DNA from 2 places in the Kribbella sp. NPDC023855 genome. Region 1 is predicted to be linked to the other one. Evidence: riboswitches for the same ligand, from Rfam matches in the RefSeq annotation. Region 1 holds a riboswitch; the other holds the start of a gene.
The links. A riboswitch is a leader RNA that binds a small molecule or an ion and turns the genes downstream of it on or off. The one in region 1 is predicted to bind S-adenosylmethionine.

Region 1 (4,944 bases):
AGCGTCACAGCCCGAACACCCGCCTCTTCCGAGGGCTTGGGCAAGGCGGGGGCGAGGCGAGGCCGGGGTGGGGTTAGCGGGGTGCGGGCAGGGGCGAGGTCGGCTGTAGCAGCGCAGGATGCGCGAGGCCGGGTCGGGGCCGGGGCTGGGCGAGGTGGGTGGCGCGAGGGCGCAGCTCGGGCGAGGCGGGTGGGCGACGTGGGGTGTGGCGGATGGCGAGGCGGGGTGGGGTGGGGTGGCGGAGGGCGAGGCGGGGTGGGCGAGGTGGGGTGGGCGAGAGCGAGGGCGAGGCGGGTGGGCGAGGGCGAGGGCGAGGCGGGTGGGCGAGACGCGGGGTTAGGCGCCGGTTGTGCCGTCTAGTTGTTGGCGGAGGAGGTCGGCGTGGCCGCAGTGGCGGGCGTGTTCGCCGATCAGGTGGATGTAGATCATGCGCAACGAGGAGACTTCGCCTTTGAAGGTGAACTGCTGGTCCAGGGAGTAGCCCTCGGCTGCCTTGTCGGACAGGGCCCACTCGTCGACAAGGGCCTCGTACTCCGCCTGTGCCTGGCTGGCGTCGATCACTTCGAAGTCCGCGTCCTTGCCCAGCGCGGGATCGAAAGCGGGATCGGCCGGCGAAGTCCCGGAGGCGGATGCGAAGTGGATGCGGAACCAGATCCGCTCCACCTTCCGGGCGTGCCGGATCAGGCCGAGGAGCGAAAGGTTGGAGGGCGGCGACGGGCGCGTGGCCAGTTGCTCGGCGGTCAGGCCGGCGCATTTGTAGAGCAGCGTCGTTCGGTAGAAGTTCAGGTAGCCGGCCAGTAGTTCCCGTTCGGGGGCGACGAGCGAGCCACTGGGGCGCTCGACCTCAGGTGCGATCCAGGTCATGCCGCCATCCTCGCCCGCACACTTCGCCCACCGGGCCAGCGCATCCGCAACCACCACCAAAACGCCAGCAACTCCCGCCTGCCGTCTCACGATACGTGCGAGTATCCCACCCACTGAGATGACTGTTGGCGAAAAGACCATCACCTTGGTTACCGTCTTCGGCAGGTCATGAGTGCCAGCGCGAAGCCCCGGCTTGCTGGCCGGCAACCCTCCTCCGCGGTGGGGTGCCCCGGGTGAGGACCCGGCCGTTCGGACACCCCGATCGGCAAGTGCGGACCACCCGGGAGCAGAACCATGTCGATCCTCTCCATCCTCGAGCCGGCCACCAGCACGGCGACCGTCCGGCCCACCGTCGCCCGGCTCACCACCGGCAGCATCCCCGCCACCGTCGCGAGCGACCTGCTGGTCCCGCTGGCCGACGGCCGCGTGACGGACTACGCCAACTTCGACCACGGTGCGAGCGCGCCGTGTCTGGAGTCGGTCCGAGCCGCGGTCGAGGCCGCGCTCCCGTCGTACGCGTCGGTGCACCGTGGCAACGGTTACGCCTCGCGGATCACCACCCAGTGGTACGAGCGGGCTCGCGCCGAGGTGCACGCCTTCGTCGGCGCCCGTGAGACGGACCAGGTGATCTTCACCCGCCAGACCACCGATGCGCTGAACCTGCTGGCCCGTGCGGTCCCGGCCGACGCGACCGTGATCGTGTTCGAGTCCGAGCACCACGCGGCCCTCCTCCCCTGGCCGGCCGGCCGCACCACGAGGCTGGCGGCGCCGACGAGTCAGGCCGCCGCGGTCACCGCGATCGCCGACGCACTGCGCGCCGCCCCCGAAGGCCCCCGCCTCGTCGTCATCACCGGCGCGTCCAACGTCACCGGCGAGATCTTCCCGATCGCCGAGATCGCCGCCGTTGCCAAGGCCCACGGCGCCCGCGTCTGCCTCGACGCCGCGCAGCTCGCCCCCCACCGCGCCGTGAACATCCAAGAGCTGGACGTCGACTGGGTCGCGCTCTCCGGCCACAAGCTCTACGCCCCGTACGGCGCCGGCGCGCTGATCGGCCGCGCTGACTGGCTGAACGCGGCCGACCCGTACCTGTACGGCGGCGGCGCGACCGCTTCGGTGACCAGCGACACGACGGTCTGGAACGAAGGCCCCGCGCGGCACGAAGGCGGCTCCCCCAACGTGATCGGCGCGATCGCCCTGGCTGCCGCGTGTGCCGCGATCAGCAAGCACCGCGACGCGATCGAGCAGCACGAACGCAGCCTGCTCGCTTGGCTCCGCACTGGACTGGCCCAGATCGCCGGCGTCACGACGTACGACATCTTCGGGGCCGACGCGGATCGGGTCGGCACCGTGTGCTTCACCGTCGAGGGTGTCAGCTCGACCCTGGTCTCCGCGGCGCTCTCAGCGGAGTACGGGATCGGGGTGCGGGACGGCAAGTTCTGTGCGCACCAGTTGGTCGGACACCTGCTGGCCGGATCGCCCGAGCACTGTACGGCGGTCCGCGCGAGCCTCGGTCTCGGTACGACGCGTGAGCACGTGGACCGCCTCGTCAACGCCGTCCGCAACCTGGCCACCAACGGCCTGACGGCGGAGTACGAGGAGTCGGCCCACGGTTGCCAGCCGGTCGGCGACCCCCGCGACCTCGAGGCTCCCCGGATCTGGTGAACCTCCCCTGCTGAAGGCCGGCACCACCGCTCGGTGCCGCCCGAACAGCAGTAGCTAGACCCCCGGCTCCAGACCTGTGTGGTGAGCGGCAAACGCCAGCAGGTCTGCCCACTCCGAAGCAACCATGGCGGCGGGCTTCCCGAAACCGTGGCCGGTGTTGACTTCGATGCGGCTCAGGACCGGGTTCTCCCCTGCCTGCACGTGCTGCAGGGTCGCCATGAACTTGTGGCTGTGCAGCGGCACCACCCGGTCGTCATGATCGCCGGTGACGACCAGGGTGGCCGGGTACGCCGTACCCTCGCGCAGGTTGTGCAGTGGCGAGTAGGCCAGCAGGTCCTCGAACTGTGCCGGGTCGTCAGGCGATCCGAAGTCGGATACCCACGCGGCGCCGACAGTGAAGAGGTGGAAGCGCAGCATGTCCATCACACCGACACCAGGCAGCGCTACTGCGAACAGGTCCGGCCGCTGGGCCATCACTGCTCCGACGAGCAGCCCGCCGTTGCTGCGGCCGTGGATGGCCAGCTGCTGCGGCGTAGTCACCTTGGTCTTGGTCAGGTGCTCCCCGACCGCGATGAAGTCGTCGAACACGTTCTGCTTGTTGGCCAGCCGCCCCTCGTCGTGCCAGGAGCTGCCGTACTCGCCACCGCCCCGCAGGTTCGTGATCACCAGTACGCCGCCTGCCGCGATCCAGGCCGGCCACCCCGGGCGGTAGTCGGCCAGCACCGGGATCCGGAAGCCGCCGTACCCGTACATCAGGGTCGGCCGCGGCTGGTCGAAGGTCAGGTCGGCCCGGCTGATCAGGAAGTACGGCACCTCGCGCCCCGGCTCGACCCGACGCGTGACGATGATCTCCGGCGACGCGAAACCCGCACCAGCCGGGACGAGCTCAGGCAGTGCGCGGAACTCGCCCGACTCCGCTGAGACGAGATAAGCGACCGTCGGATCGGTGGTCGAAGAGAGACCGACAAAAACCTCGTCGTACTTCGGTGACGCGTTCAACCCGACGACGCCACCACCCGGCACCGGGATGACCCGTGCGTTGCCACCATCGAGATCATGCAGCGACAACACCGGCTGCGCGTCGATCAGCGAGAGCACGGCCAGCCCTGACCCGGTACCGCTGACGGCTTGCAGCGCGCCCTCACCCTCAGGGATGAGATCGGTGAAGTTGCCGGCCAGGTCCGAGGTCACCACGCGGCCGCGCGACGCGTCGCGGTCGGTTCGCAGTACCAGCTGGTCGCCGGACATCCGCACGAAGACGGTCTCGTCGCGGAACTCGTCGATCACCTTGATCGGCTCGCCCAAAGCGCCACCCAACGCGCCACCCAGAGGGCCGTCCGTGATCGGGTAGAGCCAGAGCTTCGTCGCGGGGTCCGTGCCCTGGCTGATCGTGATCACCAGGTAGCGGTCGTCGTCGGACACCTCGGGACCGATGAAGATCCGGTCGTTGTCCGGGAAGCTCAGAACCAGTTCGTCGTCCTCCTGCGGTGTACCGACCTTGTGCAGCTTCAACTGCCCACCGCTGAGCGCCTTCGTCTCGGTGCCCTCAGCGCGCCCACTGGACGGGTAGTGCAGGTACAGGTACGCCGATGAGTCCGGCAGCCAGGTGGCCTCGCAGAACTTGGCCTCTGTCACCACATCGTCCACATCGGCGCCAGTAGCGACCTCCCGGAGCCGGAAGGTGATCCAGTCGCTACCGCTCTCGTTGACGCCGTACGCGAAGTACCGGCCGTCCGGGCTGACCGTGAAGCTGCCCAGGGAGTCAGTGCCGTCCTCGGACAGCTTGTTGGGGTCGATCATCACCCGACCGCCCCCGAGCAGTCCCTGCAGCGAGTCGGCGACATAGACGACGTCCTGCGCCTGGGAGCCGTCGTTGCGACCGACGAAGTACCAGCCGGCTTTCCGAACCGGTACTCCGGCCCGCGGGCGCGCCAGGATCGCTGTCATCGTCTCCTTGAACCACGCCCGCTCGGGGTAGCCCGACAGCTCCGCCTCGAACGCCTCGTTCTGGCGGCGGACCCAGTCCTTGGTCTCGGCCGAGTCGGCGTCCTCCAGCCAGCGGTACGGATCAGCGATCTGACGGCCGTGCAGGGTGTCGACGACGGTCTCGTCCCGGCGGCTTTCGGGGTACTCGGCGCTCATGTCAGCCAACCTAACCCGCGCTCAGGATCAACCCCAGACCGGCAACAGGTCCTTGCGCCAGAGCACCTTGCCGTACAGGTCCCGGAGCGACGTCGTGAAGACCTCGGTGCGCGGATCGATCGCGACATGCCCGAAGAACTGGTTGCCTCCGGACGGCGGCTGGTTGGGGAAGTCGGCCGCCTTCACGAACTCCAGCCGGGGACCGAAGGTCGAGTCGAGCGCGTTCGGCCCGAAGGTGCCCGCATTGACCGGACCGGCGACGATCTCCCAGAACGG
Region 2 (4,944 bases), on a different contig from region 1:
GAGTGCAAACTGAGGTCATGACGCAGATTCCCGGTGGTAAGTCGACAGTCACTCCGTACGTCGTGGTGAAGGGTGTGGCCCAGTTCCTCGAGTTCGTCGAACAGACCTTTCAGGTGAAGCCCTCGCTGGTGGTGCCGAATCAGGACGGCAGCATCGGGCATGCCGAGATCACGGTGGGCCAGTCGGTGCTGATGGCCTTCGACGCGCAGCCGGACTGGCCGGACACGCCGGCCTTTCTCAGCGTGTACATCGACGACGTGGACCAGGTGTTCGCGCGGGCGCTCGAGGCCGGCGCGACGGTCGTGACCGAGATGACGGAGTCGAAGGTCACCGGCGATCGTGGCTGCCGGGTGAAGGACCCGGTGGGCAACGTGTGGTGGCTGCAGACGCACTTGTACGACGTCGATCCGAGCATGCTGAGCGAGGCGTTCTCGGACCCGGTGGAGCTGGCGAGGATGCAGATGGCGATCCAGACGTTCGCCACGGAGATGCAGAGCCGCGTCAGCCGCTGAAGTGGAGTTGCCGGCCCAGCGGTGGAAAGAGCGCGATCTGGGCACTGGGCCGGCAATGACAATTGACGGGGACGGCCTGTACCTGGTGGCCGGCATTGCTCTTCTGGTCGGCGCCGTCCTGCCGCGGCTGCTGCGCCGGTACGCGGTGTCGGCGCCGATCGCCTTCCTCAGTGCGGGTTTGCTCCTGGGCGCGTTCGTCGACCGGAGCCGGCTGAGTCCGATCACGGAACCCGAGTTGACCGAGCATCTCGCCGAACTGACGCTCCTGCTCTCGTTGATGGGCGTCGGTCTGGCCATCGACCGGCCGATCGGGTGGAGGCGATGGAGCGCGACCTGGCGCCTTCTCCTCGTCGCGTTGCCGGCCTGTATCGCCGCCGTCGCCGGTGTCGGCTGGCTGCTCGGACTGGCGCCCGCCACGGCTTTGCTGGTCGGCGCGGTGCTGGCGCCCACCGATCCGGTGCTCGCGTCCGACGTACAGGTGCAGGGGCCTTCGACCGGTGCGGGCGCGGAGCCTGAGGAGGACGACGAGATCCGGCTCGCGCTCACCTCGGAGGCGGGCCTGAACGACGGGCTCGCCTTCCCCTTCGTGTACGCCGCGATCTTCGCCGCCACCAAAGGCACGGTCGGGGGCTGGGGACTCGAGTGGATCGCCTGGCACCTGATCGGCAAGATGGTGATCGGTGTGGCCGTCGGAGTCGGGGCCGGCTGGTTGCTCGGGAAGATGGCCTTCGCGGCGCCGTTGCCGACCCTGCGGCTGTCGAACTTTCGCGAACCGGTGATGGCTCTGGCCATGACGCTGGGCGTCTACGGTCTCGCGGAAGTGCTGCACGGCTACGGCTTCGTCGCCGTTTTCGTTGCCGCGTTGACGATCCGGGCAGCCGAGCGCAGCCACGACTTTCACGGCGAACTGCACGGGTTCTTGGAGCAACTCGAGCACATCTTCACGTGGGGGATTCTGCTCCTGCTCGGAGTGGCCATCACCGGAGGACTGCTGACACCGCTGACCTGGGGAGGGGCCGCGATCGGGCTCCTGCTGGTGCTGGTGGTCCGGCCCTTGGTCGCTTGGTTCTCCCTGGCCGGTACTCGGCTGCGGCAGTCGGAGCGATGGGTGACAGCCGCCTTCGGCGTACGGGGTGTGGGCTCGGTTTTCTATCTGGCTTATGCGGGGTCCGAATTCAGTGCGGATCTGCCGTGGTTGTGGGCGACGGTCGGGTTCTGTATCGCGCTGAGTGTGCTTGTTCACGGCGTCGCAGCGACTCCGATGATGCGGATGGTCGAGCGGCGCCGCGAGGGTTGAGCGCCCGGGCCGGAGGTTCGGCGCCGTGCCGGACCGCTCCGGCGGCGGCGATCCCGGCGGCGAAATCCTTCAGTTTCTCGAACATGGCTCCATCCTGCGAGTTCTGCTGCCGTCACAGAAGTGGCGCAGCTGACCACGATCGCTAAGATTTCGACACATGGTCGGGAAGAAGCAGGTGGAGCTGGTCCGGCCGACGGTGTCCGTGCTCGCCTACGACGGGATGACCGGGTTCGAGGCCGGCATTGTGATGGAGGTGTTCGGGTTCGTCTGGCCGGACCTCGACCAGCCCTGGTACGAGCTGAAGGTCTGCACCGAGACGCCGGAGCCGATCCGGGTGATCGGTGGCGCGACGATGAGCAGCCCGCACGGGCTGGCGGAGTTCGCCGCGGCCGACACGGTCGTCATCCCCAGCGTCGCCGATCCGCGCGGGCCGACGTCACCGCAACTCATCGAGGCGCTGCAGCACGCTCATACTCGCGGTGCTCGCATCGTGTCGATCTGCTCAGGCGCCTTCGCACTCGCCGCCGCCGGGCTGCTGGACGGCCGTCGCGCAACCACGCACTGGCGGTACGCCGAACTGCTGCGCGAGCTCCACCCTGCTGTCCTGGTGGACCCGGAGCCGCTCTACACCGACGAGGGTGACGTGCTCACGAGCGCGGGTTGCGCTGCCGGGCTCGACCTCGCGATGCATCTGGTCCGGAAGGATTTCGGCGCAGCCGTCGCCAACGCGGTTGCTCGCCGACTCGTGATTCAGCCGTATCGGGCCGGTGGCCAAGCGCAGTACATCGAGTCGCCGCTGCCGCCGGAGCCGGACGACTCGCCGGTCGCTCGGAGTCTCGGGTGGGCGTTGGAGCACTTGGCCGAGCCCATCGGCGTACCGGATCTGGCGCGGGAAGCCGGGCTGTCACCACGGACCTATCTGCGGCATTTCGTTCGAGCGACCGGTACGACGCCGGCCAAGTGGCTGATCGCGCAACGCTTGCAGGCGGCGCTGACGATGCTGGAAACCGGGGATGCGCCGGTGGAGGAGATCGCGGTGGCGGCCGGGTTCACCACCGCGGTGACGATGCGGCACCACTTCGGCAAGGTGCTGCGGACGTCGCCTTCGGCGTACCGGCGGACCTTCCGCGAAAGCGGGCCGGAGGCGGCCGGCCGAGGGCCGGCGGTCACGCCTGAGCCGCGCGCGAGCTGAGATCGGCTGTCTCGCATGGTGGGAACCGAAGACACAATATGGACCCGATTGGGTAACCTCGGCAGTGCTCATCCAGAGGGACTGAGGGAAACGGCCCGTTGAAGTCCCGGCAACCCTCCCCGTTCGGCGTCTCGATCCGAGGCTTCCGGCGGTGGAACGGTGCCAAATCCGTCCTGTGCCGAGATCCGGCCCGGGGAAGATGAGGAGGGAAAACTCCGCCATGAGCCTGAGCACCGCGCCGACCACCCACACCATCCGTGAAGGTGCCTTCGGCAACGGAACGCACCTGAGCTGTCGCGCTTGTGGCGCGAAGTCCGAACTCGGTCCGTTCTACGCCTGTATGGAGTGCTTCGGTCCGCTGGAGGTCGGGTACGAGTTCCCGACCATCACGCGTGAGCAGATCGAAGCCGGACCCAAGAACATCTGGCGCTACCAGCCGCTGCTGCCCGTCCCCGTCGACGTGGCCAGCTTCCCGAACACCGAGCCCGGCTACACCCGGCTGATCGACGCCGGCAACCTGGCCCGCGAGCTCGGCCTGCGCAAGCTGTGGGTGAAGGACGACTCGGGCAACCCGACCCACTCGTTCAAGGACCGGGTCGTCGCGTCCGCCCTGAGCGCCACCCGCGAGCTCGGCATGAAGGTCTTCGCCTGCCCCTCCACCGGCAACCTGGCGAACGCGGTCGCCGCGGCCGCCGCCCGGGCCGGGATCCGCTCGGTCGTGTTCATCCCGCAGGACCTCGAGCGCCCCAAGATCATCACCACCGCCGTGTACGGCGGAACGCTGGTGGCCGTCGAGGGCAACTACGACGACGTCAACAAGCTCGCCTCCGAGATCGCCGGTGAGGAGGAAGGCTGGGCGTTCGTGAACGTCAACGTCCGGCCGTACTACTCCGAAGGCTCCAAGACGCTCGCCTTCGAGATCGCCGAGCAGCTCGGCTGGCGGATCCCGCAGCAGGTGGTGATCCCGGTCGCGTCCGGCTCGCAGCTGACCAAGATCGACAAGGGCTTCACCGAGCTCGGCAAGCTCGGGCTGGTCGACGCGACCGACTACAAGATCTACGGCGCGCAGGCGACCGGGTGCTCGCCGGTGGCGCAGGCGTTCCGCGACGGCCACGACGTGGTGAAGCCGGTCAAGCCGGACACCATCGCGAAGTCGCTGGCGATCGGGAACCCGGCCGACGGGCCGTACGTGCTGGACGTGGCCCGGCGTACCGGCGGGGTGATCGAGGACGTCAGCGACGAAGAGGTTGTCGAGGGCATCCAGTTGCTGGCCCGGACTGAGGGCATCTTCACCGAGACCGCCGGTGGCGTGACGGTCGCGACGCTGAAGAAGCTGATCGAGACCGGCCAGCTCGACCCCGACGCCGAAACCGTCATCATCAACTCCGGCGACGGGCTCAAGACGCTCGACGCCGTGGCCGACCGGGTCGGCCCGAAGGTCACCATCCCCGCGTCGTACGACGCCTTCGTGAAGGCTGGTTTGCAGTGAGCGTCAGCGTCCGTGTCCCGACCATCCTGCGCCCCTACACCCAGGGCGCATCCGAGGTCTCCGTCGACGGCTCCACCCTGAGCGAGGTCCTGGACTCCCTCGACACGTCGTACCCCGGCATCAAGAGCCGAGTCCTCGACGAATCCGGCGAACTGCGCCGCTTCGTCAACATCTACGTAGACAACGACGACGTCCGCTTCGCCGAAGGCCTCCAAACCACCATCAAAGACGGCGGCCAGGTCTCCATCATCCCCGCCGTAGCCGGCGGCTGACAGCACTCCACAACGGCGAAAATGCGTAGGAGTTCGCGCGGTGCGGTAGGGGCGAGCGTGCTCGCTCGCCTCCGGCTCGCCTCGCGTGGCGAGCAACCGCGAGGCGAGCAACCGTAGGTGCATCAGCCGGCAACTGGCGGGCACCGACAAGCAACAAGGCGGAAGACAAGCCGCGCCACCGC

Region 2: linked by a shared signal. The riboswitch ahead of thrC (threonine synthase) and the one ahead of AB0F51_RS01235 (aminotransferase class V-fold PLP-dependent enzyme) in region 1 are both predicted to bind S-adenosylmethionine.

Annotation. Positions count from the first base shown of each region.
Region 1 covers NZ_JBFAAA010000001.1:269,779-274,722, reverse strand. Annotated here, with positions in the region: gene AB0F51_RS01240 (DinB family protein) at 337-864, opposite strand; SAM riboswitch class IV at 1,029-1,142, shown strand; gene AB0F51_RS01235 (aminotransferase class V-fold PLP-dependent enzyme) at 1,159-2,526, shown strand; gene AB0F51_RS01230 (prolyl oligopeptidase family serine peptidase) at 2,581-4,668, opposite strand; gene AB0F51_RS01225 (alkaline phosphatase D family protein) at 4,696-4,944, opposite strand, start outside.
Region 2 covers NZ_JBFAAA010000008.1:155,826-160,769, reverse strand. Annotated here, with positions in the region: gene AB0F51_RS26350 (VOC family protein) at 18-512, shown strand; gene AB0F51_RS26345 (cation:proton antiporter) at 568-1,809, shown strand; gene AB0F51_RS26340 (helix-turn-helix domain-containing protein) at 1,967-3,001, shown strand; SAM riboswitch class I at 3,067-3,207, shown strand; gene thrC (threonine synthase) at 3,222-4,490, shown strand; gene AB0F51_RS26330 (ubiquitin-like small modifier protein 1) at 4,487-4,762, shown strand.